One region of the Streptomyces sp. P9(2023) genome, then DNA from elsewhere that is predicted to be linked to it. Evidence: riboswitches for the same ligand, from Rfam matches in the RefSeq annotation. Region 1 holds a riboswitch; each other region holds the start of a gene.

What was found. Region 1 has a riboswitch for cobalamin ahead of Q5762_RS33155 (prenyltransferase/squalene oxidase repeat-containing protein). Riboswitches for the same ligand answer to the same signal wherever they lie in the genome.
Region 2: another riboswitch for cobalamin. It lies ahead of Q5762_RS30455 (ABC transporter substrate-binding protein); the one in region 1 lies ahead of Q5762_RS33155 (prenyltransferase/squalene oxidase repeat-containing protein).
Region 3: another riboswitch for cobalamin. It lies ahead of metE (5-methyltetrahydropteroyltriglutamate--homocysteine S-methyltransferase); the one in region 1 lies ahead of Q5762_RS33155 (prenyltransferase/squalene oxidase repeat-containing protein).
Region 4: another riboswitch for cobalamin. It lies ahead of cobN (cobaltochelatase subunit CobN); the one in region 1 lies ahead of Q5762_RS33155 (prenyltransferase/squalene oxidase repeat-containing protein).

What each region holds. Positions count from the first base shown of each region.
Region 1 covers NZ_JAUPWM010000046.1:6,485-14,140, forward strand. Annotated here, with positions in the region: gene Q5762_RS33135 (ECF transporter S component) at 1-387, opposite strand, end outside; gene Q5762_RS33140 (ATP-binding cassette domain-containing protein) at 384-2,300, opposite strand; gene Q5762_RS33145 (energy-coupling factor transporter transmembrane component T) at 2,297-3,418, opposite strand; gene Q5762_RS33150 (SCO2322 family protein) at 3,415-4,116, opposite strand; gene Q5762_RS33155 (prenyltransferase/squalene oxidase repeat-containing protein) at 4,113-5,372, opposite strand; cobalamin riboswitch at 5,450-5,623, opposite strand; gene Q5762_RS33160 (hypothetical protein) at 5,755-6,054, shown strand; gene Q5762_RS33165 (MBL fold metallo-hydrolase) at 6,313-7,353, opposite strand; gene Q5762_RS33170 (aldehyde dehydrogenase) at 7,485-7,656, shown strand, end outside.
Region 2 covers NZ_JAUPWM010000036.1:50,096-57,751, forward strand. Annotated here, with positions in the region: gene modA (molybdate ABC transporter substrate-binding protein) at 1-26, opposite strand, end outside; gene Q5762_RS30425 (helix-turn-helix transcriptional regulator) at 156-548, opposite strand; gene Q5762_RS30430 (TioE family transcriptional regulator) at 675-1,451, opposite strand; gene Q5762_RS30435 (erythromycin esterase family protein) at 1,521-2,738, shown strand; gene Q5762_RS30440 (aliphatic sulfonate ABC transporter substrate-binding protein) at 2,735-3,838, opposite strand; gene Q5762_RS30445 (putative leader peptide) at 3,939-4,040, opposite strand; gene Q5762_RS30450 (Rrf2 family transcriptional regulator) at 4,154-4,612, opposite strand; cobalamin riboswitch at 4,714-4,910, shown strand; gene Q5762_RS30455 (ABC transporter substrate-binding protein) at 4,923-6,008, shown strand; gene Q5762_RS30460 (iron chelate uptake ABC transporter family permease subunit) at 6,005-7,018, shown strand; gene Q5762_RS30465 (ABC transporter ATP-binding protein) at 7,015-7,656, shown strand, end outside.
Region 3 covers NZ_JAUPWM010000010.1:129,850-137,505, reverse strand. Annotated here, with positions in the region: gene Q5762_RS17050 (type 1 glutamine amidotransferase domain-containing protein) at 28-723, shown strand; gene Q5762_RS17045 (nuclear transport factor 2 family protein) at 992-1,390, opposite strand; partial or broken gene Q5762_RS17040 (alcohol dehydrogenase catalytic domain-containing protein) at 1,499-2,106, opposite strand; gene Q5762_RS17035 (TrkA C-terminal domain-containing protein) at 2,373-2,858, shown strand; gene Q5762_RS17030 (cation:proton antiporter) at 2,864-4,147, shown strand; cobalamin riboswitch at 4,222-4,441, shown strand; gene metE (5-methyltetrahydropteroyltriglutamate--homocysteine S-methyltransferase) at 4,602-6,920, shown strand; gene Q5762_RS17020 (methylmalonyl-CoA mutase family protein) at 7,117-7,656, shown strand, end outside.
Region 4 covers NZ_JAUPWM010000018.1:41,323-48,978, forward strand. Annotated here, with positions in the region: gene Q5762_RS22380 (precorrin-2 C(20)-methyltransferase) at 1-404, opposite strand, end outside; gene Q5762_RS22385 (precorrin-8X methylmutase) at 401-1,036, opposite strand; gene Q5762_RS22390 (cobalamin biosynthesis protein CobG) at 1,051-2,313, opposite strand; cobalamin riboswitch at 2,357-2,496, shown strand; gene cobN (cobaltochelatase subunit CobN) at 2,533-6,135, shown strand; gene abc-f (ribosomal protection-like ABC-F family protein) at 6,132-7,656, opposite strand, start outside.

The DNA of each region.
Region 1 (7,656 bases):
CGTCACCGCGCCGAGGACGAAGCCGAAGCCCGGTCCGAGGACGCGCCCGCTGAGCACCATGAGGAAGAACATCGGCTCCAGACCGGCCGTACCGGCCCCGAGCGGCCGTAGCGCCGCCCCCACGGCGGCGAGCACGCCGAGCATCGCGACGGCCTTCGCGTCCATCCCGCAGTCGGCGATCGTCGCGACGACGACGGCGATGAGGAGGGGGAGCAGGGCGGCGAAGAACCAGGGGGCGTCGGCGGCGTGGGTGGTGACGGCGGAGGAGCCGTCGGCGAAGAGGGGCCAGGCGACGGCGGCGAGTCCGACGAGGGAGACGAGGGAGAGGGCGGCGATGGAGCGGGGGCCGAGGCGGATGGGCCGGGTGGTCCGCGTCGTGGTGCTCACAGGGCCTCCCTGACCTGCTCGACGGTGAGCCAGGGCTGCGGGGCGAGGATCTTGGCGACCTGCGGGGAGAAGGCGGGGGAGGAGACGACGACCTCGGCGGTCGGGCCGTCCGCGACGACCTCGCCGCCGGCCAGGATCACCACCCGGTGCGCCAGCTCGGCGGCCAGCTCGACGTCGTGCGTGGCCAGCACGATGGCGTGACCGGCGGTAGCGAGTTCGCGCAGGTGGGCGACGAGGCGGGCCTTGGCCGCGTAATCGAGGCCGCGGGTCGGCTCGTCGAGGAGGAGGAGCGGGGGGCGGCCGGTGAGGACGACCGCGAGCGCGAGGGCAAGCCGCTGGCCTTCGGAGAGGTCGCGGGGGTGGGTGTCGTCCGCCACGCCGGGCAGCAGCTCGGACACGAGGGCCCGGCAGGCGCCGGGGGTGGCGCCGGCGTCGGTGTCGGCGGCGGAGCACTCGGCGGCGACCGTGTCGGCGTACAGCAGGTCGCGGGGTTCCTGCGGTACGAGCCCGACGTGGCGGATCAGCTCGCGGGGGTCGGTGCGGTGGGGGGTGCGGCCGGCGACGAGGGCGGCGCCGGAGGTGGGCGCGACGATGCCGACGAGGGCGCTGAGCAGCGTGGACTTCCCGGCCCCGTTACGCCCCATGAGCGCGACGGTCTCGCCCGCCTCGACCTGGAGGTCCACGCGGCGGAGCGCCTCGACGCGGTCGCGGCGGACACCGAGGGCGCGGACGTCGACGAGGGGGGTGGTGGGGGCGGGGGCGGTCGCGCGGGGGCGCGTGCGCCGCCGGAACAGGCCGATTCCCCCACCCCACCCCTTCCCGAAACCCCGCCGGGGGCTGGTGGAGGGCTGATCCCCGGGGGCTACCGCCCCCGGCCCCGACTGTGCGGCAGCTTCGCGCCCGGGGGTGGCTGAGCCCGTGTCGGCGGGGTCGGCCGTTCGGGGAGAGGGCCGGCTTTTCAGCCCGTCCGGGGGTCCCCCCACGCCCCTGGGCGTAGGGGGAGTTTGAGGACCGGGGGTCTGGGGGCGGAGCCCCCAGTTACGGGAAGGGGCGGGGTGGGGGAGAAGCCCCGCAGGGCCCCCCACCGGCGCACCCGCCCCCGGCGCCCGCCCCGCCAACCGGGCGCGCAGGTCGGCGGACCGCCGGCGCGCGTCCCGGACAGTGAGCGGCAGCGGGCTCCAGCCCGCCAGCCGCCCCAGCGCCACCACCGGCGGGTGGACCGGCGAGACCGTCATGATCTCCGCCGGCGGGCCCATGACCCCGTCCGGCAGCAGTAGCACCTGGTCCGCGTACTGCACCACCCGCTCCAGCCGGTGCTCCGCCATCAGGACCGTCGTGCCCAGGTCGTGGACCAGCCGCTGCAACACCGCGAGGACGTCCTCCGCCGCCGCCGGGTCCAAGGCGGACGTCGGCTCGTCCAGGACCAGCACCTCCGGGTGCGGAGTCAGCACCGAGCCGATCGCCACCCGCTGCTGCTGCCCGCCCGAGAGCGTGGCGATCGGCCGGTCGCGCAGCTCGGCAAGCCCCAGCAGGTCCAGCGTCTCCTCCACCCGCCGCCGCATCACCGCCGGCGCGAGCCCCAGGGACTCCATCCCGTACGCCAGCTCGTCCTCGACCGTGTCCGTCACGAAGTGCGCCAGCGGGTCCTGGCCGACCGTGCCGACCACGTCCGCCAGCTCCCGCGGCTTGTGCGTCCGGGTGTCCCGGCCCGCGACCGTGACCCGCCCGGTCAGCGTGCCGCCCGTGAAGTGCGGGACCAGGCCCGACACCGCGCCGAGGAGCGTCGACTTGCCGACGCCCGACGGCCCGACCAGCAGGACCAGTTCGCCCTCGGGGATCGTCAGGTCGATGCCCTGAAGCGTGGGCGCCGCGCCGTCCCCGTACCGCACCGAGACGTTCTCGAACCGGATCACGACGACTCCTTCGATACGGATGCGGATACGGATGCGGATACGGGCACAGGCGCCACGAACGCGGGCACCAGGCCCACCAGCAACGACACGGCCGGCCACAGCGGAAGCTCCGGCGCCACGAGCGGTACGACACCCGGGTGCAGCGCCTCGTACGCGTACCCGTTCGCCCAGATCATCAGCGCCGCCACAGCCACCCCCGACCCGGCGACGAGCCAGGCCCGTACGCCCCACCGGTCCGGCCGGTACCGGGTCCGTACCGCCCGCCGACCGCCGAGGCGGAGCCCGGCCATGGCCGCGACAAGACCGGCGACGACCAGCGGAAGCCCGTACCCCGCACCCTCCGCCGCCAGCAGCCCGTACGAGCCCGCGCACACCCCGAGCAACCCGCCCAGCGTCAGCACGTTCGTCGTCCGGCGGACCGCCCGCGGCACCTGCGCCGTACGGCCGTACCCCCGCGCGTCCATCGACGCCGCCACCGCGATCGAGCGCTCCAACGCGCCCTCCAGGACCGGCAGCCCGATCTGGAGCACCGCCCGCACCCCGCCCGTCGGCCGCCCCCGCAGCCGTCGCGCGGTCCGCAGCCGGACCACGTCGGCCACCATGTTCGGCGCGAAGGTCATCGCCACGACGACGGCGACCCCCGCCTCGTACAGCGCGCCCGGCAGCGACTTGAGCAGCCGCGCCGGGTTCGCGAGCGCGTTCGCCGCGCCCACACAGATCAGCAGGGCCGCCAGCTTCGCGCCGTCGTACACCGCGAAGACGACCTGCTCCGCCGTCACCCGGCCGCCGATCCGCACGCCCTGCGCCCACTCCGGCATCGGCACCTCGGGCAGCGTGAACAGCTCGACGCTCCCCGGGATCGCCGAGCCGAGCACCACCGAGAACACCACCCGCAGGGCCACCACGAAGAGGCCCAGCTTCACGAACGCCCCGTACGAGCGCGCCCAGGGCGCGTCCGTGCGCCGGGCCGCGACGACATAGCCCGCGACGGCGACGACCTCGGCGAGGAGCAGCGGGTTGGTGGTACGGGAGGCGGCGACGGCCAGGCCGAGCGCCCAGAGCCACCAGGCGCCCGCGTGCAGCGCGTTGGAACGGCTCGCCTCGGGGGCACGGATCATGCGCGGCGGCGGGCCTTCCAGAGCGCGGCGCCACCGAGGACGAGCACGGCGGCGCCGCCCACGACGATCCCGACGGACGGCCCGCCGTCACCGTCACCGTCCACGGTCTTGGAGGCCGTCATGTTGGGATCCCCGGTGGGCAGGTGTTCCGTGGAGAGTGGGTTCGGCTCCGTCGCCGCCACCTGCTCCCCGCACCCCTTCGCCGGGTATCCGGCGATCCCGCACAGCAGCGCCGCGCTGTCGTACCGCAGCGGCTTCGCCACCGCGGCCAGCGCCTCCGCGCCCGTCGCGTCCGTACGGACCTGCGCGCAGCCCGTCCTGATCGCCGGCGTGGGCGGAGTCTCCCCCTCCGGGGCGTCCTGCGGGGTGCCGAAGTCCACGACGACCGCGACCCGCTTGGTGCTGGCCTTCGCCTCCGTACCGCCGCAGATCGCCGAGAAGTCGGGGGCCGCGGAGGGCCGGGAGGCGTCGCTCGTGTCCTCGCTGACCGCGAAGCGGAAGCCGACCGCGTCCCCGTCGGAGGGCCGGGCGATCGCCGGGCCCTGCGTCGCGTACGACCAGGTCGTCCCGCCGCCGTCGTTCTCCCAGTACGACCAGTACCGGTAGCCGGCGGCCTGCGCGGGAGCGGCGACGGCCAGCGTGAGGACCACACCGCCGACGACTCCGGCCGCCGATCCGAGCAGCCGGGGCGCCCTCACTTCCTGCGCCCGCTCAGCAGGAAGCCGATCCCGACGCCGACGACCATGCCGATGCCGATGATCCACCACAGGTCGAAGGAGCCGGAGTCGTCGTCGCTCGCCTGCGGCGCCGCGGACGGCACGGCCTTCGGCGCGGGGCCGGTGGCAGCCAGCTCCTGGAGGAGGTCGGTCGAGCCGAAGGCGCGCGGGTCGACGTGCATCGCCTTCGCGGCCAGGATCAGCTGCGCGTACGCGGCCGGGCCGCTCTCCTTCGCCCAGGCGACGGAGTTCTGCTGGAGCCACCTCAGCGCGCCGGCCGCCTCCTGCGTGGCACCGGCCGCGGCGAGCGCGACGACGGCGTCGGCGGTGTTGCCGTGGTCCGGGAGCTCGGTCGGGTCGGTGGCGCCGGGCATCGGCGGGGTGTTCAGGTGGCCGGTCTTCGCGAGCGCCGTGGCCAGGTAGGAGGCGCCGTTGAGCGCGGCCCGGTCCATCGTGCGCTTCGCCGAGTCCGTGCAGGTCGGGGTCTGCTGGGGGTTCACGCCACGCGCGGTGATGCCCTTGCCGAGCCCGGCGAGGGTGGCGGCGGCCGTCGCGTCGGCGTTCGCGAGCAGCTTGCCGTCCTTGTCGGGCTGGTACGCGAAGGCGCCCGGGCCGTCCTCGGCGGAGCAGGGCACGGCCAGGCCGAGCAGGGCGTCGTACGGGGTCTTCCCCTCGGCCGACCTGACCTCGCCGGGCTTCTGGCCGAGCGCGGTGAGCGCGCTGAGGACGATCGAGGTGGAGTTGGCGTCGCTGGGGCTGCCGGGGTTGTAGCCCCAGCCGCCGTCCTTGTTCTGCACGCTCTTCAGCCAGCTCGCACCGGCCTCGGCGGCCTTGGCGAGCGGCTCCGGGTCGGTGCTCGCGCGCTTGACGCCGGTGAGGGCCTGGACGGCGACGGCGGTGGCGTTGGTGTCCAGCATGGTCGCCTGGTCACAGGCCTTTGCCGGGTCCGGACGGAAGGAGGCGAAGGCGCCGGTGGCGCACTGCTGCTTCGTCAGCCAGGCCACGGCCTCGTCGGCCGGCTGCATGTTGCTGGTCGTCTGGGCGATGAAGGCGAGCGACTGGCGCCACACACCGTCGTACGTCGGGTCCTTCGTGCCGTAAAGACCGGCGGGGACCGCCGGTGGCGCCGGGGTCGTGGAGGTGGAGGGGGACGGCGCGGCGGACGCGACGGGGGCGAAGCCGGTGCAGAGCACCGCTGCGGCTGCGAACGCGGCGGCGCCGCGGCGGACGGTGGTCATGCGAGCTGTGGCCTCTCCTGCGGCCGGGCACCGGCACGCTTGAGGCACCAGGCTCGGCTCCGTATTCCTCGACGGTGCCGGCGGTCACGTCCCGGGCGGGGCAATCCGACTTCCGTCCTCGAAAGCTCGAAGGCTCGAAGCTCCAGGACTCGAAGCTCGAAGGACGGTCACGGTTGCGGGTCAGCGCCGGATTCGCACCGGCTTCCCCCCGTACGGGTGTGAGGACGACGCGCCCACTCTACCGGCCCGTACACGGCCCGGCCGGTGGGTACCGACCGGGTGCGAGGCGCCTCACACGCAGGCTGCCGGGGCCCGTGCCCGCTGTGCCACGCTGACCGCGGTTCGGGAGGACGGCGTCTCACGGGGGTGCGGAATGCGGCCGTTGACGGAGACCGATCCGCGTCGGGTGGGCGCGTACCGGTTGCTCTACCGCCTGGGGGAGGGCGGCATGGGCTGCGTCTACCTCGGCCGTTCGCCGGGCGGGCGGACGGTCGCGCTCAAGGCGGTGCACGGCGCGCTGGCCTCCGACCCCGGTTTCCGCAAGCGGTTCGCCCGCGAGGTCAGGGCCGCCCAGTCGTTGCGGGGGCCGGGACCGTACCCGTCCTGGATGCCGACCCGGAGGCGGCGGTGCCCTGGCTGGCCACGGCGTACGTTCCCGGGCCCGCGTTCTCGGAGGACGTGATCGCGTACGGGCCGCTGCCGGGGGACGCCCTGTGGCGGCTTCTCTCCGGGCTCGCCCACGCGCTCGACGGGGGGCACCGGGCGGGCCTGGTGCACCGGTGGCCCTGCCGACCGGAATCCTCGGAGCCTTGGCCTCCCCGGTCGTCCTGAGCGCGTCGCTGCTCCGGATCGTCAGGGCCTGAGCCGGCGCGCGCGGGGGCCGCAGGGCCTGCGCCGGCCCTCGGCCCGCGCGCCCTCACACCGCCACGCCCGCGCGCCCTCACACCGCCACGTACGTCACCGGGTCCGTGCCCGCCATCGCCTCCGCGCGGCCCAGCTTCACCAGCCGGCGCAGATGCGCCTCGGCCTCGCTGACGGCGATGGTCCGGGAGCCGTACGGAATCTGCTCCCACGGGCGGTTCCACTCCATCCGCTCGGCGAGCTGCCAGGGGGTGAGCGGGGTCGCGAGGAGGTCCAGGAGTCCGGTCAGCCGCTCCTCGTGGTGGTCGAGCAGTTCCCGTACCCGCCCGGCCGCGTCGGCGAAGGCGTACTGGTGGGCGGGGAGCACCTCGGCCACGCCGAGCCGCCCGATCCGCTCCAGCGAGTCCAGGTAGTCGCCGAGCGGGTCCGTCGCGGTGGCATCGTCGGGGTCCTCGTAGAGGCCGATGTGCGGGGAGATCCCGGGCAGCAGATGGTCACCGGAGAAGAGCCGGCCGTGCCCGGGCAGTTGGGCCGGGTGCTCCTCCTCCAGGTGCAGGCAGACGTGGCCCGGGGTGTGGCCGGGCGTCCAGATCGCGCGCAGCCGGCGGCCCGCGAGGTCGAGGAGTTCGCCGGGGACGATCTCGCGGTCGGGGAGGGCGGAGCGCAGCCCGGGCAGGGTGCTCGCGCGGCGGCCGGAGGCCCGGGTGGCGAGGAGCGGCGCGGTGTGCTCCTCGGGCGCGCCGACGGCGGCCAGCTTGCGGGCGAGGTAGTCCAGCCAGGTACCGGGCTCGGACTCGCGGGTGCGGCGGACGACGGCGGTGTCGGCGGCGTGCATCGCGATCCACGCCCCGGACGCCTCACGGACCTGCCCCGAGAGGCCGTGGTGGTCGGGGTGGTGGTGGGTGATGACGACCCCGTGCACTTCCCGTACGGAAGTACCCAACGCGTCGAGCCCGTCCGAAAGTTCCGTCCAGGACGCCGGATCGTCCCAGCCGGTGTCGATCAGTACGGGCCCCCGGTCGGTGTCGACGACATGGACCAGGGTGTGGCCGAGCGGGTTGTCCGGGATGGGGACCCGGATCGACCAGACGCCTCCGCCGTGCTCGGTCACCTGGCTCATGGGCCCTCATCTCTGCGCGACAGCACGGCGCTTGCTCGACCATTCCCAACTATAACTAGAACTGGTATCAGTTCTGGTACACAGTCTGATACCTAGTCAGAAACATTGCGGGTTCCGGGAGGCAGTCGGTCATGACCGAGCTTGTGGAGCACGGAAAGCTGTACATCGGCGGGGAGTTGACCGACCCGGCGGGCGGTGACGTCATCGAGGTGATCTCGCCGCACACCGAGGAGGTCATCGGCCGGGTGCCGCACGCCTCCCGGGCCGACGTCGACCGGGCCGTCGCCGCCGCCCGCGAGGCCT
Region 2 (7,656 bases), on a different contig from region 1:
CCGGTGAACGTGAACCTACGGGGCATGGAGTGGGCTCCTTGTGAGGTGACGAGCCGCGCCGGTGACGGACGCCGCCGCTCGGAGGTGCGCTCTTGGGCGCGCTCGGAAGTGCGCTCTGAGGTGCGCTCGGAGAGTGCGTGAGGGTCGGTCAGGGCTCAGGTGCGGTCGATGTGCACGCTGGTCGACTTCACGCGGGCGGTGGCCTGCATGCCGACTTCCAGTCCCAGCTCCTCCACGGCCTCGCGGGTGAGCAGCGAGACCAGCCGGTGCGGACCGGCCTGGATCTCGACCTGGGCCGCGACGTCACCGAGCTTGATCGCGGTGACGATCCCGGGGAAGGCGTTGCGCGCCGAGGTGTAGGACGCCTCGTCCTCCCCGCCGCTCTGGGCGATCTCCACGGAGAACGCGGCCAGGTCACGGCCGTCGATCAGCCGCCGGCCGCTCTCGTCGCGATGGGTCGCGACGCGACCGGCGTCGGCCCAGCGCCGCGCGGTGTCGGGGCTGACGCCGAGCAGACGGGCCGCCTGCCCGATGGTGTAGGACTGCATGTGCGACACCGTAGAGCGATGGAGCTGGCATCTGCAACAAGTCTGTGTGTCCCTCCATCGCGAATGCAAGGCGTCTGGAGAAAGGGACGAGGGGGCGGTGCGTACGGGGGTCCGGGTACCGGAGTCTCAGCCGCGCTCGCGGAGCCGGAGGTACGCCTCCAGCTCGGCGGCTCCGGTCAGCATCGCCCGCCCACGGGCGGAGAGCCGGCCGTGCCAGTCGGACAGCGCGGCCTCCAGGGGCTCGAGGCCGCCGGCCGCCCGCACCTGGGCGATCAGCGGGGCGATCTGCTCCAGGAGGTAGCCGCCGCGCCTGAGCTGGTGGGCCAGCCGGGCGTCCCGTACGTCGGCCTCGTCGTAGACGCGGTACCCGGTCCGCGGGTCGCGGCGCGGGCGCACGAGTCCGGCGCGCTCCCATTTGCGTAGCGTCGCGGGCCGGATGCCGAGCTTCCCCGCCAGCGGTCCGATGAACGTCTCGCCGGAAGGCCCGGAAGGCCCGGAAGGCCCGGAAGGCCCGGAAGGCCCGGAAGGCCCGGGCGGACCTGGCTCCGCGATGGGCTCCAGGTCCTTGAGCGCGCGCTCCACGGCGTGGAGGGTCCGCCGGTCGTCGAGGAGCTGGGCGTGGCTCTCGTCGATGAGCCGGAACGCCTCCTCGGCCGCGCCGCCGTTCACCGCCCGCATGATCGACGTCGCCGTCCGGTGGCCGTGGCCGGGCGCCAGGGCGAGAAAGGCGCGCAGGGCCGCCGCGTGGAGCGGCGTGTAGGCGCGGTAGCCGGAGGGCGTGCGGTCGGCGGCCGGGAGGATGCCGGCCTCCTCGTAGTTCCTGATCGCCTGCGTGGACAGACCGTGCCCGCGCGCCAGATCGACCGGCCTGAGTCGCCCGTCGGTTTGAAGGTTTCGTCCCATGCTCGTCCCATGCACCTGCGGATATCGCGCGAAAGTTTCAATCGCAGGTTCAACGATACCGTTGAAGGCATGGCTACCGACATCCAGGACACCGCCCATCCCGTCGACGCGGCCGCCGTCATGAGGCTGCTTCCGTCCCGGCCGAGGCTGCTCGCCCTGGGCGAGCCGACCCACGGCGAGGACGACCTGCTGCACCTGCGCAACGAGCTCTTCCGGCAGCTCGTCGAGCAGGAGGGCTACCGGACGATCGCGCTCGAGAGCGACTGCTTGCGGGGTCTGATCGTGGACGACCACGTCACCTCGGGCACGGGGACCCTCGACGAGGTCATGGAGCACGGATTCAGCCACGGCTGGGGCGCCTCCGCGGCCAACCGCGAGCTCGTGCGCTGGATGCGCGCCCACAACGTCCGCGCCGACGCCGACGGCCGGCCCGCGTCCGAGCGGCTCCGCTTCGCCGGCTTCGACGGCCCGCTGGAGATCACCGCCGCCGCGAGCCCCCGCCAGGCCCTCACCGCCCTCCACGGCTACCTCGCGGCCCAGGTGGACGCGGACCTGCTCCCCTGTACGGCGGAGACACTCGACCGCCTGCTCGGCGCCGACGACCGGTGGACCGAACCCGCCGCGATGATGGACCCGGCCCGGTCCGCGGGACAGTCGGCCGAGGCCGGTCAACTACGGCTGATCGCCGACGACTTGGGGGCGCTGCTCGACGAGCGGACGCCCCATCTCCGCACGGCGACCTCGCGGGAGGACTGGGACCGGGCGCGGCTGTCCGCGCGTACCGCGACCGGCCTGCTCCGCTACCACCACTGGATGGCCGACACCTCACCGGCCCGCATGCCCCGGCTGCTGGGCGTACGGGACCAGATGATGGCCGACAACCTCCTCGCCGTCGCCGCACGAGGCCCGGTGCTGGTGTACGCCCACAACTCCCATCTCCAGCGGGAGAAGAGCACGATGCGGATGTGGGAGGGGCCGGTGGAGTGGTGGAGCGCCGGTGCGTTGGTGAGCACCCGGCTCGGCGAGGAGTACGCCTTCGTGGCCACCGCCCTCGGCACGATCCGGCACCAGGGAGTGGACGCGCCGCCGGTGGACACCCTCGAAGGGCTCCTGTACGCGCTCCCGGGCGACCGCTGCGTCATCGACGCCCGGCGCCTCGCCACCGCCCTGGGCGATACGCGGCCGGCGCCCCGCGTCTCCCCCTGGTTCGGCTACGCCCCGCTCGACCCGGCCCACCTGGCGGACAGCGACGGCGTCGTCTTCGTCAAGGACGTCCGGAAGAGCTAGCCATCGACACCGAGGCCGGCGTCGCCGATCGCCGGCTTGCCCGCGGCCTTGAGGATCTTGTTGAGCGGCCCGAGGTCGTAGATGCCCTTCAGGTCGGGCTGCTTGAGGAGGCCTGCCTTGACGGCGTGGTCGGCCTGGGCCTGGAGGGTCGCGGCGAGCGGGTCGGCGGTGAACTGGATGGAGGGCCAGGCGCTGTCGATGACCTTGGGGCCCAGGGGCTTTCCGGTGAGTTCCTTCAGCTTGGCGTTGGCGGATGCCTTGGCCTTGTCGGGGTTGGCGTTGATCCACTCGTTGGTCTTCACCGAGCCGCGCAGTACGGCCTCGACGACGTCGGGGTGCTCGCCGAGGAACTTCTGCGACACGATGATGTTCGTGATCACGAACTTCTTGTCGGGCCACAGCGACGACTCGTCGAGAAGGACCTTCCCGCCCTCGCTCACCAGCTTGGAGGCGGTCGGTTCCGGTACCCAGGCGCCGTCGATGGAGCCGGACTTGTAGGCGTCGGGGGTGACCTTGTTGTCCGTGCGGAGGACGGAGACGTCGCCCTTGCCGCTCTGGGCGTCGACCTTCCAGCCCTGTTCGGAGATCCAGTTGAGGAAGGCGACGTCCTGGGTGTTGCCGAGCTGCGGGGTGGCGATCCGCTTGCCCTTGACGTCGTCCAGGGTCCGGATCTTCTCGGGGTTGACGACCAGCTTCACGCCGCCGGAGGCCGAACCGCCGATGATCCGGAGGTTCTTGCCCTTGGACTTGGTGTAGCCGTTGATCGCGGGGGAGGGGCCGATGAAGCCGATGTCGATGGAGTCCGCGTTCAGCGCCTCGATCTCGGAGGGGCCGGCGTTGAAGGTGGAGACCTTCAGCTGCGTCCCGCCCAACTCCTTCTGGATGATGCCCTCTTGGTCGCCGACGAGGGCGGTGGCGTGGGTCAGGTTCGGGAAGTAGCCGACGCGGACCGACTCCGTCGAGAGCTTCGCGCCCTCGGCGGCCACCTTCTTCTCGTCGGTCGCGGCATCGGAGCCGTAGCCGCACGAAGCGAGCAGCAGGGGGAGCGCCGCTACGGCGGCGACGGTACGCAGGGTGGTGAACGGTCTGGCGGCAGACACAGAGGTGTCCTCTCGGGTGCTGGGCGAGCAGGAAGGTGCGTACGTACGGACAGCGGGGCGGGCAAGCCGGGAAGGCGGCTGCGCGGGGCGGCGCTGAGCGTCAGGCGGCGCGACAGATGGCGCTGGAGTGACGGCCGAGGTCGATGTGGCGACGGGAGGTCAGCAGGGTCGACAGGCGGTCCACGCGGTCGAACGTTCGCATGGGCACTGCCGCCACCCTCCCGGGATCCCTAGTTCTCCTACCTGGCTGATAGGGATCGTGGCAGAACGAGACGGCCATCCCAAGAGGGTGTTCACATGCCGGACGGAACCGTCTCAGGGATTGGTCCAGGCCTCCGGGGCGCTGGCCAGCTCCGTCACCTCGGCAGGCAGTTGTGCCGTCGCCACGTCGGCGAGCGAGACGCCTTCGAGGATCTCGCGCACGTTGGACCGCAGCGCGACCCACAGCGGCAGGAGCGACTCGGCGGGACCTGTGTACGTGAGGTCCGGGGGCCGGACGCCGCGCACCGAGACGAGCGGTCCCTCCACGACGCGTATGACGTCCGCGATGCTGATGGCCTCGGCGGGCCGCGCCAGTCGGTAGCCGCCGTTGCCGCCCCGCCGGCTCACCACGAGACCGCCCCGGCGCATGTCGTTCAGGATGCCTTCGAGGAACTTGTGGGGGATGTCCTGCGCCTCGGAGATGGCCTCCGCCTTCAGTGGCTCGTCGTCCCGCGACGCGGCGAGCTGCAGCGCGGCACGTACCGCGTAGTCCGCCCTGGCTGAGATCCGCATGCCCGCAGTATCCCGCACGGCCTGCACCACGCGCCCGCACGGCCTGGGCCAACGCGCCCGTACGGCCCCGACCGCGCCCCGGTGGGCCCGATCGGACGCTGTGGTAGCTTGCCGTAGCCAGTCGAACTCACGTGCGTGACGTACGGAGTCAGGGAATCCGGTGCGAATCCGGAGCTGACGCGCAGCGGTGAGGGTGACGGGCGGGGCACGAAGCCACTGGACCGGGGAGCCGGTCCGGGAAGGCGCTCCGTCCGGGTGATCCCGAGTCCGAAGACCTGCTGGCGGTATCCGTACGACACGGGCCCCGCGCATGGGCCCTCGACGCCGAGGAAGAGCCGTGGCCTTCGCCTGCCCAGCCGCCCGCACCTTCACCCTGCTCCTCTCCGGAGCCCTGCTGCTGACCGGCTGCGGAGGTGGCGGCGGAGGCGCCGGCAGCGCCGGCGCGGGCAAGGGCGACTCCTCGGCCGCCACCGGCCCACGGTCGGTCGAGAACTGCGGCCGTACGGTCGAGATCGCGGGCGGCGGCCCCCGCCGGGCGGTCTCGCTCAACCAGGGCACGACCGAGATCATGCTCTCCCTGGGCCTCGCCGACCGGATGGTCGGCACCGCGACCTGGACCGACCCGGTGATGAAGGGCCTGGAGAAGGCCGCCGCCGACGTCCCGCGGCTCGCCGAGAACTACCCCTCCTTCGAGAAGGTCCTCGACACCGAACCCGACTTCGTGGCGGCCTCGTTCGCCTCCACTCTCGCCAAGGGTGGCGTGGCCACCCGCGAGCAGTTCGAGAAGCTCGGCGTCCCCACATACCTCTCCCCGTCCGACTGCCAGGGCAAGGACAACAGCGGCGGGGGCGACGGCAAGCGCACCGAGCCGCTGACCATGGAGGCCGTCTACGGCGAAGTCCGCGACCTGGCCCGGGTGTTCGGCGTCGAGGAGCGCGGTGAGGCGCTCGTCGCCGAGCTCAAGGGCCGCGTCGCGAAGGCCACCGAGGGGCTCGACGCGCAAGGCGTCAGCGTCCTCTACTGGTTCTCCGACTCCGAGTCCCCCTACATGGCGGGCTGTTGTGGCGCACCCGGGGTCATCACCCGGGAGACCGGGGTGAAGAACGTCTTCGACTCCACCACCGACGAATGGCCACAGATCGGCTGGGAGGCGGTCGCCGACCGTGACCCCGACATCCTGGTGATCGGTGACCTCACGCGTAAGGCGCAGTCCGGGGAGAGTGCGGCGAAGAAGATCGAGTTCCTGGAGTCCCACCCCGTGACGAAGACGATGGACGCCGTACGGAACAAGCGGTACGTCCTCCTCAGCGGCCAGGCCATGAACCCGACGATCCGTACCGTCGAGGGCATCGAGCAGCTCGCCGCCGGCCTGCGCCGCCACCACCCCACCCGATGACCCGTACCCTCGCGCACCTCGCGCTCGGGTGCGTCGCCCTGGTCCTCTCCCTCGCCGTCGCGGTCACCATCGGCCCCGCCGACATCGGCGTCGGCGACGTCCTGTCCGTCGTCGCCTCCCACCTCGGCGGGGAACCCTCGGGCCTCAGCCCGATCAGGGACGGCATCATCTGGAACCTGCGGCTCCCGCGCACTCTTCTCGCCGCCGTCTGCGGCGCCGGACTCGCGCTCTGCGGCGCCGTGATGCAGTCCCTCCTGCGTAACCCGCTCGCCGACCCCTTCGTCCTCGGTGTCTCCTCCGGGGCGTCGACCGGGGCCGTCGTGGTCGTCGTCCTCGGCGTCGGCGGGGGAGCCCTCTCCGTCTCGGCGGGCGCGTTCGCCGGCGCGCTCTGCTCCTTCGCCGCGATGCTCCTGCTGAGCCATGTCCTCGGCGGTACGACCGACCGGGTCGTCCTGTCCGGTGTCGCTGCCATGCAGCTGTTCTCCGCGCTGACCTCGTTCGTCGTCGTCACCTCCGCCGACGCCGAGACGACCCGCGGCGTCCTCTTCTGGCTCCTCGGCTCGCTCGGCGGCGCCGGCTGGACCGACGTATGGCTGTGCCTCGCCGTCCTGGTCCCGACGCTCGCCGTCTGCCTCGGGTACGCCCGTACGCTGGACGCCTTCGCCTTCGGCCAGGACGCGGCGGCCACCCTCGGTGTACGGGTCGCCCGGACCCGGCTCGTGCTGCTCTGCGCCACCGCCCTGCTCACCGCGGCCCTCGTCAGCTCGGCCGGCGCGATCGGTTTCGTCGGCCTCGTCCTGCCGCACGCCGCACGCGCCCTCGTCGGGCCGGGGCACGGCCGGCTGCTGCCCGTCACCGCGCTCGGCGGAGCCGTCTTCCTCGTCTGGGTCGACACCCTCGCCCGTACCGTCCTCGAACCGCAGGAAGTGCCGGTCGGGGTCGTCACCTCGCTCGTCGGCGTACCCGCCTTCGTCCTCGTCCTGTACCGGAGCCGGAGCGCCCGCCGATGACACTCAGCGCCGACCGCGTCACACGGACCGCCGCAGGACGGCTGATCCTCGACGGCGTCACCCTCACCGCCGAACCCGGCACCACGACCGGTCTCCTCGGCCCCAACGGCTCCGGGAAGTCGACCCTCCTGAGGCTGCTCTGCGGCGTCCTCGCCCCCGCTTCCGGCGTGGTCCGCCTCGACGGCGACCCGCTCCACGACCTGCGGCGGCGGGACGTCGCCCGGCGGGTCGCGGTCGTCGAGCAGCAGGCCGACACGCTCGTCGAGCTCGGTGTGGCCGACGTCGTACGTCTCGGCCGTATCCCGCACCGCCGCGCCTGGAGTCCGGCCTCCGCCGCGGACGAGGAGGCGGTACGGAACGCCCTGCACCGCACCGGCCTCACCGACCGCGCGGACCAGCCCTGGCACACCCTGTCCGGCGGCGAACGCCAACGGGCCCAGATCGCCCGCGCCCTCGCCCAGGAGCCGCGCGAACTCCTCCTGGACGAGCCCACCAACCACCTCGACATCCAGCATCAGTTGGAACTGCTCGACCTGGTGACGAGCCTGCGGATCACCACCGTCGTGGCGCTCCACGACCTGAACCTGGCCGCGATGTACTGCGACACGATCGTCATGCTCGCCGAGGGGCGGGTGGTC
Region 3 (7,656 bases), on a different contig from region 1:
CAGCGACACCCTCGGAGTGACCTCACCATGGCCAAGATCCTTTTTGTGATGACCGGCGCCGACCACTGGACCCTCGCCGACGGCACCAAGCACCCCACCGGCTTCTGGGCCGAGGAGGCCGTCGCCCCGTACGAGGCGTTCAAGGCCGCCGGGCACGAGATCGTCGTCGCGACCCCCGGCGGGGTCGTCCCGACCGTCGACCGGGGCAGCCTCGCGCCGGAGTTCAACGGCGGCCAGGAGGGCGCCGACCGGGTCGCCGCCACCCTCGCGTCGATCACCGAGCTCGGGCAGCCGATCGCCCTGAAGGACGTACGCCTCGACGACTACGCGGCCGTCTTCTACCCCGGCGGCCACGGTCCGATGGAGGACCTCGCCGTCGACCCGGTGTCCGGACGGCTCCTCGTCGACGCCCTCGCCTCGGGCCGGCCGCTGGCCGTCGTGTGCCACGCCCCGGCCGCGATGCTGGCCGCCACGAAGGAGGACGGTACGAACGCCTTCGCGGGGTACAAGGTCACCGCGTTCACCAACGCCGAGGAGGCGCAGGCGGGCTTGGCCGACAAGGCCAGGTGGCTCCTGGAGACCCGTCTGGTCGAGGCAGGCATCGACGTCCAGGTCGGCGAGCCGTGGGCCCCGCACGTGGTCGTCGACCGCAACCTCCTCACCGGCCAGAACCCGTCCTCCGCCGCCCCGCTCGCCGCCGAACTGGTGAAGAAGCTGGCCTGATCCGTAGCCCCCCTTTGCCGCGCGGCGTCGCGCCCACGCCGTACGCCCAGGATCTGTCGGCGCGGGTCGCCGACCCGCGCCGACGCCCTGCTTGAGGTGACCGGTCAGGATCCGGCGGCGAAAGCCCCTGCCGCCCCGGTCTTGGCCGACCGCCTCGGCGCGGCCGGGTCGCCACCGAGGGCCCGGCGGCCGGGCGTTCCCGCCAACCCGCACGTCACCGTGGTCGAGGTTCGGCTCCTCGCCCTGGGACCGACCTGGTAGGACCCCGTCACTCGGCGTCCCCCGCCGCCTCCCGTGCTATGCGGTCGAACTGCGCGCCCATCGCCTCGGCGAGTGCCTGGGCGGCGGACAACGGTCGGACCATCACCATGAAGTCGTCGATCCGCCCGTCCTCGTCGAAGTGGAGGAAGTCGCAGCCCTGGATCTGACGGCCGTTCACGGCCGCGGTGAAGACGAGGGCGTGGTCTCGGCCGTCGGGGTTGGCGATCTCGCGCTCGTAGGCGAAGTCCTCGAAGACGCGGGTCACGCCCCGGATGATGGCGGCGGTGATCGCCTTGCCCGCGTACGGCTTGAAGGCCACGGGGCTGGTGAAGACGACGTCCTCGGCCAGCAGCGCCTCGATGGCGGCCGCGTCACGGTTCTCGACGGCCTTGCGGAACGGGTGCATGAACCCTCGCAATACTCAATTAATTGAATAGGTTGGGAGGAGGCTATGGCCGGGACGGGACACTGTCCAGCCCGGGACCGAGCGTCACGGCGCCGCGTAGCAGCAGCGTCACGGAGTCAGGACGACCTTGCCGTTCACCGTGCCCGACTCGGCGAGCCGCAGCGCCTCGGCGACCTGACTCAGCGGGAGTTCGGCCGCTATCCGGGCCCTGACATCGCCGCGCCGCATCGCCTCGAAGACCTGACCGAGGTCGGTACGCAGACGGCTCCGGAAGCGGTCCGCGGCGAAGGCCCGGCCACCCCAGACGTTGTAGAAATACGCGCTACGGCCGTTGGGCAGCACGTGCCACACCCACACCCGGCCGAGGATCTTGAGGACCGGCCACTGCTTCGAGCCCGAGTCGTCACGGGTGGCGGCGCTGCCGTAGCGGTGATCCCGTTGACGACGGCGGTCTCCGCCTCGGCGGCCCCGAGACCCTCCGGCACGGGAACGACGTCCGCCGCGTCGAGCACGACGTGGCTGGCCCAGCCGCCGGTCTTGGTCAGCGCGGCCACCCGGGTGCCGAGCAGCTCCGGACCGACCCCGGCCCCCACGGCGGCGACCGTGCCCACCAGGTCGTACCCGGGGACGAACGGGAACGGCGGCTGGTCGTAGTACCGGCCCCGCCGCATCTGCTGCTCCGCGAAGGAGACCCCGGTCGCCTCCATGGCGACCATCCGAGATCATGGGCGCGCTGCTCCGGGCCGGCGAGGCGGCGGGCGCGGGCGACCCCTTCGCCACGGCGATGGCCTTCTGGACCCGGCTCCACGGGTGCTCTCGCTCGAACTCGCGGGCCACTTCACGGGGATGGAGAGAGTCGTCGCGGAGGCCCTGTTCGAGCACGAGATCGCGACCCTCGCGCCGTAGAGCGCTCGATAGGGTGATGTTCGGGGGTCCGTTTTCGCACCTCAGTCCGGCGCCAGCACGTCCATGGGGGTTTCCCGTGCCCGTTCCACGCATGAGCAACACACCGCTCCCCGGCATCGGGGTCCGCTACGACCTGACCACCCGCGAGCACCGCCGTCTCTCGGTGATAGCCCACCGGGACGGCAGCCGGACCCTCAACGCATACCGGCGCGACGACCCGGACGAATGCGCGCTTTCGGCGAAGCTGACCGCGAAGGAGGCGGAGGCGCTGATCGACGCGCTCATGCCCTCGCACCACAGCCCCAATCTGCTCTCCACCACGGACCTGGGGCTGGTCGCCGAGCGGATCGAGCTGTCGGCGCACTCGCAGTGGAACGGGCGGGTGCTGGGCGAGACCCGGATGCGCACGGAGACGGGCGCCTCCATCGTCGCCGTACTGCGGCGGGCCGACGCGATACCGTCGCCCGCCCCGGACTTCCGGCTGGCCGGCGGCGACACCCTCATCGTGATCGGCACCCGCGAGGGCGTCGAGGCGGCCGCCGCGATCCTCGGCCGGGAGTGAAGGTCATGCACTCCTCCGCCGTCTTCCTGATCGAGTTCGGCGCGATCATCCTCGCCCTGGGCCTGCTCGGCCGGCTCGCCGGACGCTTCCAGTTCTCCCCGATACCCCTCTATCTGCTCGCCGGTCTCGCGTTCGGCGAGGGCGGCCTGCTCCCGCTGGGCACCAGCGAGGAGTTCGTCGCGATCGGCGCCGAGATCGGCGTCATCCTGCTGCTGTTGATGCTCGGACTCGAGTACACCGCCAGTGACCTGGTGACCAACCTCAAGACCCAATACCCGGCGGGACTCGTCGACTTCACCCTCAACGCACTGCCCGGTGCGGGAATGGCGCTGCTCCTCGGCTGGGGTCCGGTCGCCGCCGTCGTCCTGGCCGGCGTCACCTGGATATCCTCCTCCGGCGTCATCGCCAAGGTGATGGGCGACCTCGGCCGCCTCGGCAACCGCGAGACCCCGGCCATCCTGAGCATCCTGGTCCTGGAAGACCTCGCCATGGCGGTCTACCTGCCGATCGTCACCGCCCTGCTCGCCGGGGTGAGTCTGGCCGCCGGCAGCCTCACCCTCGCCATCGCGCTCGGTGTGGCGGGCACGGTCCTCTTCGTCGCCGTCCGCTACGGACGGGTCATCTCGCGCTTCGTCTCCAGCGACGACCCGGAGAAACTCCTCCTCGTCGTGCTCGGCCTGACCCTGCTGGTCGCCGGCATCGCCCAGCAGCTCCAGGTCTCCGCCGCCGTCGGCGCCTTCCTCGTCGGCATCGCCCTCTCGGGCGAGGTCGCGGAAGGCGCGCACAATCTGCTCAGCCCGCTGCGGGACCTGTTCGCCGCGGTGTTCTTCGTCTTCTTCGGGCTGCACACCGACCCGGCGAGCATCCCGCCGGTGATCCTGCCCGCGCTCGCCCTCGCCGTCGTCACGGCTGCGACGAAGATCGCCACGGGCTACTGGGCCGCCCGCCGGGCCGGGATCTCGGTCAAGGGCCGCTGGCGGGCCGGCGGCACCCTGGTCGCCCGGGGCGAGTTCTCCATCGTCATCGCGGGTCTCGCCGTCACCGCCGGTGTCGAACCGGCCCTCGGTCCGCTCGCGACGGCCTACGTCCTCGTGCTCGTCGTCCTCGGCCCGCTCACCGCCCGCTACACCGAACCGATCGCCACCGCTCTGACCGGCCGCCTCCGCAAAGCGCCCGCTTCCACTGCCGCCCCCACTCCCACCCCCACTCCCGCCCCGGCGACACCGGTCGAGGCACCGCCGGAGGAGACCTTGGAACCCGTGGACGACGGCACAGCCGGGCGGACGTGAGCTGATCGACAGGGGTGTCTCAAGTCACCATCCGTACGGTGGAATTCCCCTGTCACCGCTCTGAGCTGCCCCTTAGGGTGGTCGGTGCAGCTGGTTCGCCCCCGTCAGCCGGACGGGACGCGTCGTAAGAGGGAACCCGGTGGGAATCCGGGACTGCCCCGCAGCGGTGAGCGTGAACGACCGCCGTCATACGCACTGGACCCGTACGGGTCTGGGAAGCGACGGCCAGTAGGTGTCCTCCCCGAGAGGACGTGCCCGCGAGTCCGAAGACCTGCCATCTGCCCGCGTACGGACCATTCGTACGCGGACATTCCGGTGACCTCGAGGGCGGGTCGGCGACCATACCGAACGGCGGCCGCACCTCCCGTGCGCCCGTACCGTCCGGTTCGTCACCCCTTCGCGCCCTCGTCCCGTCGCCGGGATCCAGGGATTCATCTCGCGAAGGAGATTCTCCGTGACCACCAAGCCCGCAGCCGCGGCAGCACGCGCCACCGTGTACGGCTACCCCCGGCAGGGACAGCACCGGGAGCTGAAGAAGGCGATCGAGGGGTACTGGAAGGGCCGCGTCACCGCCGACGCCCTCCGGGCCACCACCGCCGAACTGCGCCGCACCCACTGGCTTCGACTCGCCGAGGCCGGCATCCACGAGGTGCCGACCGGCGACTTCTCGCTCTACGACCACGTCCTCGACACCACCGTCATGGTCGGCGCGATCCCCGAGCGGCACCGGGACGCCGTCGCCGCCGGGCCGCTCGACGGCCTCTTCGCCATGGCGCGCGGCACGCAGGACGTCGCGCCGCTGGAGATGACCAAGTGGTTCGACACCAACTACCACTACCTGGTCCCGGAGTTGGGACCTGACACGGTCTTCACCGCCGACTCCGGGAAGCAGGTCGGAGAGCTGGCGGAGGCCCTCTCCCTCGGCCTGACGGCCCGCCCGGTCCTCGTCGGCCCCGTCACCTACCTGCTGCTCGCCAAGCCCGCGCCCGGGGTGGCCGCCGACTTCGACCCGCTGACGCTGCTCGACCGGCTGCTGCCGGTGTACGCCGAGGTCCTCGCCGACCTGAGGGCCGCCGGCGCCACGTGGGTCCAGCTGGACGAACCGGCCCTGGTGCAGGACCGCACCCCGGCCGAGCTGAACGCCGCCGCCCGCGCCTACCGCGACCTCGGCGGCCTGGCGGACCGGCCGAAGCTGCTGGTCGCCTCGTACTTCGACCGGCTGGGCGAGGCCCTGCCGGTGCTGGCCAAGGCGCCGGTCGAGGGCCTCGCACTCGACTTCACCGGCTCCGCCGCCGCCAACCTCGACGGCCTCGCCGCCGTCGGCGGGCTGCCCGGCAAGCGGCTGGTCGCCGGGGTGGTCGACGGCCGCAACATCTGGGTCAACGATCTGACGAAGTCCCTCACGACCCTCGGCACCCTGCTCGGTCTCGCCGACCGGGTCGACGTGTCGGCGTCCTGCTCCCTGCTGCACGTTCCCCTCGACGCCACCGCCGAACGGGACATCGACCCGCAGATCCTGCGCTGGCTCGCCTTCGCCCGGCAGAAGACCGCCGAGATCGTCACCCTCGCCAAGGGCCTGGCCCACGGCACCTCCGCGATCACCGCCGAGCTGGCCGCCAACCGGGCCGACCTCGCCTCCCGCGCGGAGTCGCCGCTCACCCGCGATCCGGCCGTGCGCGCCCGTACCGGCGCCGTCTCCGCCGCCGACGCCCGCCGCTCCCAGCCGTACGCCGAGCGGGCGGTGGCCCAGCACGCCCACCTCGGCCTGCCCCTGCTGCCGACGACCACCATCGGGTCGTTCCCGCAGACCACCGAACTGCGCACCGCCCGCGCCGACCTGCGCGCGAGCCGGATCGACACGGCCGGGTACGAGGAGCGGGTCAAGGCCGAGATCCAGGAGGTGATCGCCTTCCAGGAGAAGACCGGCCTGGACGTCCTGGTGCACGGCGAGCCCGAACGCAACGACATGGTGCAGTACTTCGCCGAGCAGCTGACCGGCTACCTCGCCACCCAGCACGGCTGGGTCCAGTCCTACGGCACCCGGTACGTCCGCCCGCCGATCCTGGCCGGTGACATCTCCCGCCCCACGCCGATGACGGTGCGCTGGACGACGTACGCGCAGTCCCTCACCCACCGCCCGGTCAAGGGCATGCTCACGGGCCCGGTCACCATGCTCGCCTGGTCCTTCGTCCGGGACGACCAGCCGCTCGGCGAGACCGCCCGGCAGGTCGCGCTCGCCCTGCGCGACGAGGTGGACGACCTGGAGGCGGCGGGCACGTCGGTCATCCAGGTCGACGAGCCCGCGCTGCGGGAGACCCTTCCGCTCCGCCGGGCTGACCACCCGGAGTACCTGGCGTGGGCGACGGAGGCGTTCCGGCTCAGCACCGGCGGGGTCCGGCCGGACACCCAGATCCACACGCACATGTGCTACGCGGAGTTCGGTGACATCGTCCGGGCCATCGACGACCTCGACGCGGACGTGATCAGCCTGGAGGCCGCCCGCTCGCACATGCAGGTCGCCCGCGAGCTGGCCGCGCACGGCTACCCGCGCGAGGCCGGCCCCGGGGTGTACGACATCCACTCCCCGCGCGTCCCGAGCGCCGAGGAGGCGGCCGAGCTGCTCCGTACAGGACTGAAGGCCATCCCCGCCGAGCGGCTCTGGGTCAACCCCGACTGCGGTCTGAAGACCCGGGGCTGGCCGGAGACCCGCGCCTCGCTGGAGAACCTGGTCGCGGCGGCCCGCACGGTACGGAGCGAGCTGCCGGCGTCCTGACGCCTCGGGCGAGCCACTCAGGGGTCGGGGCGCGTACGGGTGCCCCGGCCCTCCGGGTCTGTCCGATTCATGCGCGCACCCCGGCGGCTCCCTTCCTAGTCCGGATTCCGCCGGGGCTTCAAGACCTTCCCGGAGAGGGCAAGGTCACAGCCGTGCGCACTGCTGTCATTTGAGCGAGCTGACCTAACATCCGAGCATGACAGTCCTTCCCGACGACGGGCTCGCCCTCGCCGCCGAATTCCCCGACACCTCCCGTGAACAGTGGCAGCACCTGGTGGCCGGTGTGCTGCGCAAGTCGGGGAAGGACGTCGAGGGTCCGGCAGCCGAGGACGCCCTGTCCACCGCCCTTGAGGACGGGCTCCGCGTCCATCCCCTCTATGCGGCCGACGACACCGCCCCGGAGCCCGGCCTTCCCGGCTTCGCCCCCTTCGTACGGTCCGGCCGGGCCGAGGGGAACACCCTCGGCGGCTGGGACGTACGCCAGCGGCACACCACCGACGTCGCCGGGACGGTCCTCGCCGACCTGGAGAACGGCGTCACCTCCCTCTGGCTGGTCGTCGGCGAGGGCGGCATCCCGGTCGCGCGGCTCGGCCAGGTCCTCGACGGGGTCTACCTCGACCTCGCGCCCGTCGTCCTCGACGCGGGGCAGGACGTCGAGGGGGCGGCGCGGGAGCTGCTGCGGCTGTACGAGGAGCGGGGCGTCGCCCCGGAGGCGGCGCGCGGCAACCTCGGCGCC
Region 4 (7,656 bases), on a different contig from region 1:
ATGACGGTGGTGTCGTAGCGGTGCGCGAGCCGCTTGTGCATGTGCTGGTACGAGCCGTAGAAGAGCGGGTCGCCCTCGGCGAGCACGGCCACCGTGCGGCCGGCGTCCAGGTGCGCGGCGAGGCGGGCGGCGGCCTCCTCGTAGAAGTCGTCGAGCGCGCCCCGGTAGCCGCCCGGGTGGTCCGTGGTCTCCACCGTGAGCGGGTACATCAGCCGCTCCTCGATGTGGTCCTCGCGCAGGTGCGCGGCGGCTATGGCGCGCGCGATGGAACGGCCGTGCCGGGCGGAGTGGTACGCGACGACGTCGGCGGCCTCGATCGCCTTCACCGCGGCGAGCGTCATCAGCTCCGGGTCGCCGGGCCCGAGGCCGACCCCGTACAGCTTTCCGGTCGTGGTCCCGCTCATGCCTGGATCTCCGCTTCGTGGGCGAGGGCGTTGACGGCGGCGGCGGTCATCGCGCTGCCGCCGCGCCGGCCGCGTACGACGAGGTAGTCGAGGCCGAGTTCCTGGGCCGCCAGGGCGTCCTTGGACTCGGCGGCGCCGACGAAGCCGACCGGGATGCCGAGGACGGCCGCCGGGCGGGGCGCGCCCTTGGCGATCATCTCCAGGAGGTGGAAGAGCGCGGTCGGCGCGTTGCCGATGGCGACGACGGAGCCTTCGAGGCGGTCGCGCCAGAGTTCGAGGGCGGCGGCGCTGCGGGTGGTGCCGAGCTCGGCGGCGAGCGCCGGCACGGACGGGTCGGAGAGCGTGCAGACCACGTCGTTGTCGGCGGGCAGCCGCTTACGTGTGACACCGCTGGCGACCATCTGCGCGTCGCACAGGATCGGCGCGCCGGCGCGCAGGGCGGCGCGGGCGCGGGAGACGACGTCCGGGGAGTAGGCGAGGTCGCGGACGAGGTCGGTCATGCCGCAGGCGTGGATCATGCGGACCGCGACCGTGGCGAGGTCCGCGGGCAGCCCCGCGAGATCGGCCTCGGCGCGGATCGTGGCAAAGGACTCGCGGTAGATCGCCGCGCCGTCCTTCTCGTAGTCGAACATCCTGTTGCTCTCGCTCATCTCGTGGTTGCTGAGGGGGTGCGGGCCGCCGCGACGGCGTCGGGAAGGTCTGTACGGGGGGTGGGGCGGCCGTCCACGAGGTAGGTGCCCTCGCCGGTGGCGACGACGTCGACCCACGCGGGGGCCTGCGGGTGGCCGCACCGGCGCTCGCACCCGGAGAAGTGGACGGGGAGGCCGCCGCGGCCCGGGTCGGCATCGGCGCGGACGTCGGCGAGGGACTTCGCGCAGCCGGGGCGCCCGGTGCAGGCGCCGACGCCGACCCAGGGGGAGCGGGGGTCGGTGATCAGGCCGTACGTGTCGAGGGCGCGCAGGCGGTGCGCGGCGGCGGCCCGGTCGGGGAAGCCGGTGACGACGGCACCCCGCCAGGGGGTGAGCCGTACGTCGCCGCCGCTCTCCGCGAGGGCCCGAAGCTGGGCCGCCGTGAACCGCCCGAGCGGCGCGAGGACGTGCAGGGCGGTCCCACCGAGCGGCCCGGGCAGGGGCGGGGCGCCCTGGGACATCTCCCGCGCCGGTACGGGCTCCGCCGCGATCCCGGCTCCGCCGAGGGCGCCGGCCAGGTCCGGCACGCGGTCCTCGGGCAGTTCCCGCACCCGCCAGGCGCCGTTCCCGGCGGTACGGGCGGTGTCCAGGAAGGCCCCGGCGGCGGCGAGCGCGGCGCCGGGGGCGTCGGCGTCGGCGACCAGGAAGTCCTGGCCGCCCACCCGGAGCCGTACCGAACGCGGCCCGGGCCCTCCTGCGATCAACGTCACATCTCCGCCGAGCCCTGCCACGTCCCCGCGCCCGTCGTCGAGGACGAAGAGGAACCGCCCGGAAAGCGCCGCCGTCCACGCCCGCCCGCACAGCAGCGAGTCCAGCTCGCGGGCCCACAACTGCACGTCAGCACGGCCGAGTCCGTCGAGCCCGGCCGTCGGCGAGGCCACGATGTTCCGGACCCGCTCGTGGGTCGCGGAGGGCAGCAGTCCGGCGTCCGCGAGCACCTCCGCGAGCTCCGCCCCGCACCCCTCACCGAGCCCGCGCAGCTCCACGTTCCCCCGCGAGGTGACACTGACCGACCCGTCGCCGAGATCCTCGGCGGCCGCCGCCAGAACCATGACCTGACGTACCGTCAACAACCCTGCGGGCAGCCGCAGTCGGGCCAGCCGTCCGTCATCGGCGGCATGCAGCCGAAGCGCCCCGGGGCAGGCGTCACCACGGTCCCGTACGGGCGGTTCGCCCGGGTTGGGCGTTGTGGGTGGGGTGGGCGGCATGGCCGCGAGCATACCCACGCCGTCAGCGGTCCCCACCCGGCCCGGAAGGCGCACGATCTACTATGCAATCCGGCATGGGGTCCCAGGACCCCGGGGAGGAAGCCCGGTGAGAATCCGGCGCGGTCCCGCCACTGTGAGCCAGGCCCCGTGAGGGGTCGGGTGAGTCAGGAACTCCTGCCGTCCACACGACCACCCGGGGCGCGGACAACCCCGAGGAAGGCCTGCGCACGCATGCGAATTCTGTTGCTGTCGCACTCCGACACCGACCTGCTCAGCGCCCGTGCGGCCGGCGGTCCGGTCGAGTACCGGTTCGCCAACCCGTCCCGGCTCGCCCTGGACGACCTCGGCGGGCTCCTCGACGGCGCCGACCTCGTTCTCGTACGGCTCCTCGGCGGGCTGCGGGCCTGGGAGGACGGGCTCGACGCGCTGCGCACCGCCGGAAAGCCGCTCGTCGTGCTCAGCGGCGAACAGGCCCCGGACGCCCAGCTCATGGAGGCGTCCACCGTCCCCGTCGGCGTCGCCACCGAGGCCCACGCGTACCTCGCGCACGGCGGCCCGGCCAACCTGGAGCAGCTCGCCCGGTTCCTCTCCGACACCGTGCTGCTCACCGGCCACGGCTTCGAGGCCCCGGCCGCCGCGCCCACCTGGGGTCCCCTGGAGCGCGCCCCGCGTACGGAGACCGGCCCGACCGTCGCCGTGCTCTACTACCGCGCCCACCACATGAGCGGGAACACCGCCTTCGTCGACTCCCTCTGCGAGGCGATCGAGGACGCGGGTGCCCAGGCCCTGCCGCTGTACGTCGCCTCCCTGCGCGCCCCCGAGCCCGAGCTGCTCGAAACGCTCCGGCGCGCGGACTCGATCGTCACCACCGTGCTCGCCGCCGGTGGCACCAAGCCGGCAGAGGCGCAGGCCGGCGGCGACGAGGAGGCCTGGGACGCGGGGGCGCTCGCCGCCCTCGACGTACCGATCCTGCAGGCGCTCTGCCTCACCGGATCGCGCGCGGCCTGGGAGGAGAACGACGAAGGGCTCTCCCCGCTGGACGCCGCCAGCCAGGTCGCCGTGCCCGAGTTCGACGGCCGGCTGATCACCGTCCCGTTCTCCTTCAAGGAGATCGACGAGGACGGCCTCCCGGCGTACGTCGCCGACACCGAGCGAGCCGCCCGTGTCGCCGGGATCGCCGTGCGCCACGCCCGGCTGCGGCACATCCCGAACGCCGAGAAGAAGCTCGCGCTCGTCCTCTCCGCGTACCCGACCAAGCACTCCCGGATCGGCAACGCGGTCGGCCTGGACACCCCCGCCTCCGCCGTGGCCCTGCTCAGGCGGCTGCGCGAGGAGGGGTACGACTTCGGTCCCGTGGAGGAGATCCCCGGCCTGGTCTCCGGTGACGGCGACGAGCTGATCTACGCCCTGATCGAGGCCGGCGGCCACGACCAGGACTGGCTGACCGAGGAGCAGCTCGCCCGCAACCCGGTCCGCATCCCGGCCGCCGACTACAAGCGCTGGTACGCGACCCTCCCGGAGGAGCTGCGCGAGGGCGTCGAGCGGCACTGGGGGCCGCCGCCCGGCGAGATGTTCCTCGACCGGTCCCGTAACCCCGAGGGTGACATCGTCCTCGCCGCCCTGCGGCGCGGGAACCTGCTGATCCTCATCCAGCCGCCGCGCGGCTTCGGCGAGAACCCGATCGCGATCTACCACGACCCCGATCTCCCGCCGTCCCACCACTACTTGGCTGCCTACCGCTGGATCGCGGCGCGCGCCGAGGACGGCGGTTTCGGGGCGGACGCGATGGTCCACCTCGGCAAGCACGGCAACCTGGAGTGGCTGCCGGGCAAGAACGCGGGCCTGTCGGCCGCGTGCGGCCCGGACGCGGCGCTCGGCGACATCCCCCTGATCTACCCGTTCCTGGTCAACGACCCGGGCGAGGGCACCCAGGCCAAGCGGCGCGTGCACGCGACCCTGGTCGACCACCTGGTGCCGCCGATGGCCCGCGCCGACTCCTACGGCGACATCGCGCGCCTGGAGCAGCTGCTCGACGAGTACGCGCAGATCTCCTCCATGGACCCGTCCAAGCTGCCCGCGATCCGCGCGCAGATCTGGACGCTGATCCAGGCGGCGAAGCTCGACCACGACCTGGGCATGGCGGACCGCCCGGCGGACGACGGCTTCGACGACTTCCTGCTGCACGTCGACGGCTGGCTGTGCGAGGTCAAGGACGCGCAGATCAGGGACGGTCTGCACGTGCTCGGCGGGGCGCCGGTGGGCGAGGCGCGGGTCAATCTCGTCCTGTCGATCCTGCGCGCCCGCCAGATCTGGGGCGGCACGCAGGCCCTGCCGGGTCTGCGCGAGGCCCTCGGCCTGGACGAGTCCGCCGCGACCCGGACCACCGCCGACGAGGCGGAGGCCACGGCGCGCGAGCTGGTCGAGGCGATGGAGGCGGCGGACTGGTCCGTGGACGCGGTCGCGACCGTCGCGAAGGCGTACGGCCCCGATGTCGCCGCCGTCCTCCGGTTCGCGTGCGAGCAGGTGGTGCCCCGGCTGGCGGCGACCACCGACGAACTCACCCACGCCGTCCACGCGTTGAACGGCGGCTTCGTCCCGGCGGGCCCGTCCGGCTCGCCCCTCCGGGGCCTGGTCAACGTGCTGCCGACCGGCCGGAACTTCTACTCCGTCGACCCCAAGGCCGTCCCCTCCCGCCTCGCGTGGGAGACCGGCCAGGCGCTCGCCGACTCGCTCCTGGAGCGCTACCGCTCCGACAACGGCGAGTGGCCGACGTCCGTGGGCCTGTCCCTCTGGGGTACGAGCGCGATGCGCACGGCCGGCGACGACGTGGCCGAAGCCATGGCGCTGCTGGGCATCCGCCCCACCTGGGACGACGCCTCGCGCCGGGTGAACGGCCTGGAGGCGATCCCGCTCGCCGAGCTGGGCCGCCCGCGCATCGACGTCACGCTGCGCATCTCGGGCTTCTTCCGGGACGCGTTCCCGCACGTCATCGGCCTCCTGGACGACGCCGTACGGCTGGCCGCCGGGCTCGACGAGCCGGCCGGGGACAACTACGTACGGGCGCACGCGCAGGCCGACCTGGCCGAGCACGGCGACGAGCGGCGGGCGACCACCCGGATCTTCGGCTCGCGGCCGGGCACGTACGGCGCGGGCATCCTCCAGCTGATCGACTCCCGTGACTGGCGGACGGACGCGGACCTCGCCGAGGTGTACACGGTGTGGGGCGGGTACGCGTACGGCCGGGGGCTCGAAGGCCGTCCGGCGCGCACCGAGATGGAGACGGCGTACAAGCGGATCGCGGTGGCCGCGAAGAACACGGACACCCGCGAGCACGACATCGCCGACTCCGACGACTACTTCCAGTACCACGGCGGCATGGTGGCGACCGTCCGCGCGCTCACGGGCGCGGCCCCCGAGGCGTACATCGGCGACTCCACCCGCCCGGAGACGGTCCGCACCCGGACGCTGGTCGAGGAGACCTCGCGGGTCTTCCGGGCTCGCGTGGTCAACCCGAAGTGGATCGAGGCGATGCGCCGCCACGGCTACAAGGGCGCGTTCGAGCTCGCGGCGACGGTCGACTACCTCTTCGGCTACGACGCGACGACCGGCGTGGTCGCCGACTGGATGTACGACAAGCTCACCGAGACGTACGTCCTCGACCCGGAGAACCAGGCCTTCCTGAAGGAGGCCAACCCCTGGGCCCTGCACGGCATCGCGGAGCGCCTGCTGGAGGCCGAGTCGCGCGGCATGTGGGAGAAGCCGGACCCGGCGACCCTGGCCGCCCTGCGCCAGGTGTTCCTGGAGACGGAGGGCGACCTGGAGGGCGACGACTAGCTCGCGTGCGGGACGTGCGCCGGGGCCGGGGCCAGTTCGAGGTGGCGGCCCCGGAAGCCGGCGCGGATGCGGCGGTCGTGGGTGACGATCACCAGCGTGCCGGGGTAGTGGGCGAGGGCGGCCTCCAGTTCCTCCACCAGGCCGGGGGCGAGGTGGTTGGTCGGTTCGTCGAGGAGGAGCAGGTCGGCGGGGCGGGTGACCAGGCGGGCCAGTTCCAGCTTGCGGCGCTGGCCGGTGGACAACTCCCGTACGGGGATGGCCAGATCGGCCGCCGCGAAGAGCCCGAGCCGTAGCAGCTCGTCCGCCCGGTCCGCTCCGAATGCCTCCGCCACCGTGCGGGGGTCGTCGGGCAGGGCGGTGTCCTGGCGGAGCACGCCGACCCGGGACGGGGCCGTCACCGTCCCGCCGTCCGGGGCGAGTTCGCCCGCGAGGACCTTCAGGAGCGTGGTCTTTCCGGCGCCGTTGGGGCCGGTGACGAGGAGCCGCTCGCCGGCGGGCAGGTGCAGGGCGTCCAGGTGCAGCCGGCCCGCCACCCGTACGTCGGTCAGGGTGACCGCGCCCGCCGCCCGGCCCTCGACGGCCGCCGTGAACCGCAGCGGTTCCGGGGGCGCGGGCACCGGGCGCTCGGTGAGCCGGTGGAGCTGTTCGCGGGCTGCCCGGATCCTGCTCATCGCGCCGTGCGCCCGGGACCGGGCCCGGAAGGCGCCCGCCCCGCTGAACGACGCCGGGGCCTTGCGCGGGATGGCCGAGAAGCGGTCGATGTGGGTGTCGGCGAGGGCGGTGTACCGGGCGGTCTCGGTACGCCACTCCTCGTACTCCCGCTCCCAGCGGGCCCGTTCGGCGGCGCGGCCGGTGAGGTAGCCGGCGTAGCCGTTGCCGTATCTGTGGACGGTGTGCAGCTCGCCGTTCACCTCCAGGACGGTGGTGGTGACCCGGTCGAGGAAGGTCCGGTCGTGGGTGACGGCGACGACCGTCCCCCGGTGGGCGCGCAGCCGCTCCTCCAGCCAGCCGGCCGCCTCGTCGTCGAGGTCGTTGGTCGGCTCGTCGAGGAGGAGGAGTTCGGGGTCGGCGGCGAGGGTCGCGGCGAGCGCCAGGCGCGACCGCTGCCCGCCGGACAACGTGCCGAGCGGGCGGTCGCGGTCGAGCGGTTCGCGCTCGCCGAGCTGCCGCAGGGTGGTCTCGACCCGCCGGTCGGCGTCCCGCCCGCCGCGCGCCTCGTACGCGGCGAGGAGCGCGGCGTACCCGTCGAGGTCCCCGGTCTCCCGGAGCTCCGCCTCGGCCGTCCGGATGGCCCGCTCCAGCTCCCGTACGTCGGCGAGCGCGAGGTCGACGGCGTCGCCGACGCTCGCCGTGCCGGGGAGGTCCAGGGTCTGGGCGAGGTGGCCGAGACCGCCGGGGGAGTCGACGGTGACGGTGCCGTTGTCCGGCCGCTCCGGACCGGCGAGGAGACGGAGGAGGGTGGACTTGCCGGAGCCGTTGTCGCCGACGACGCCGACGCGCTCGCCGGGCCGGACGGTGAGG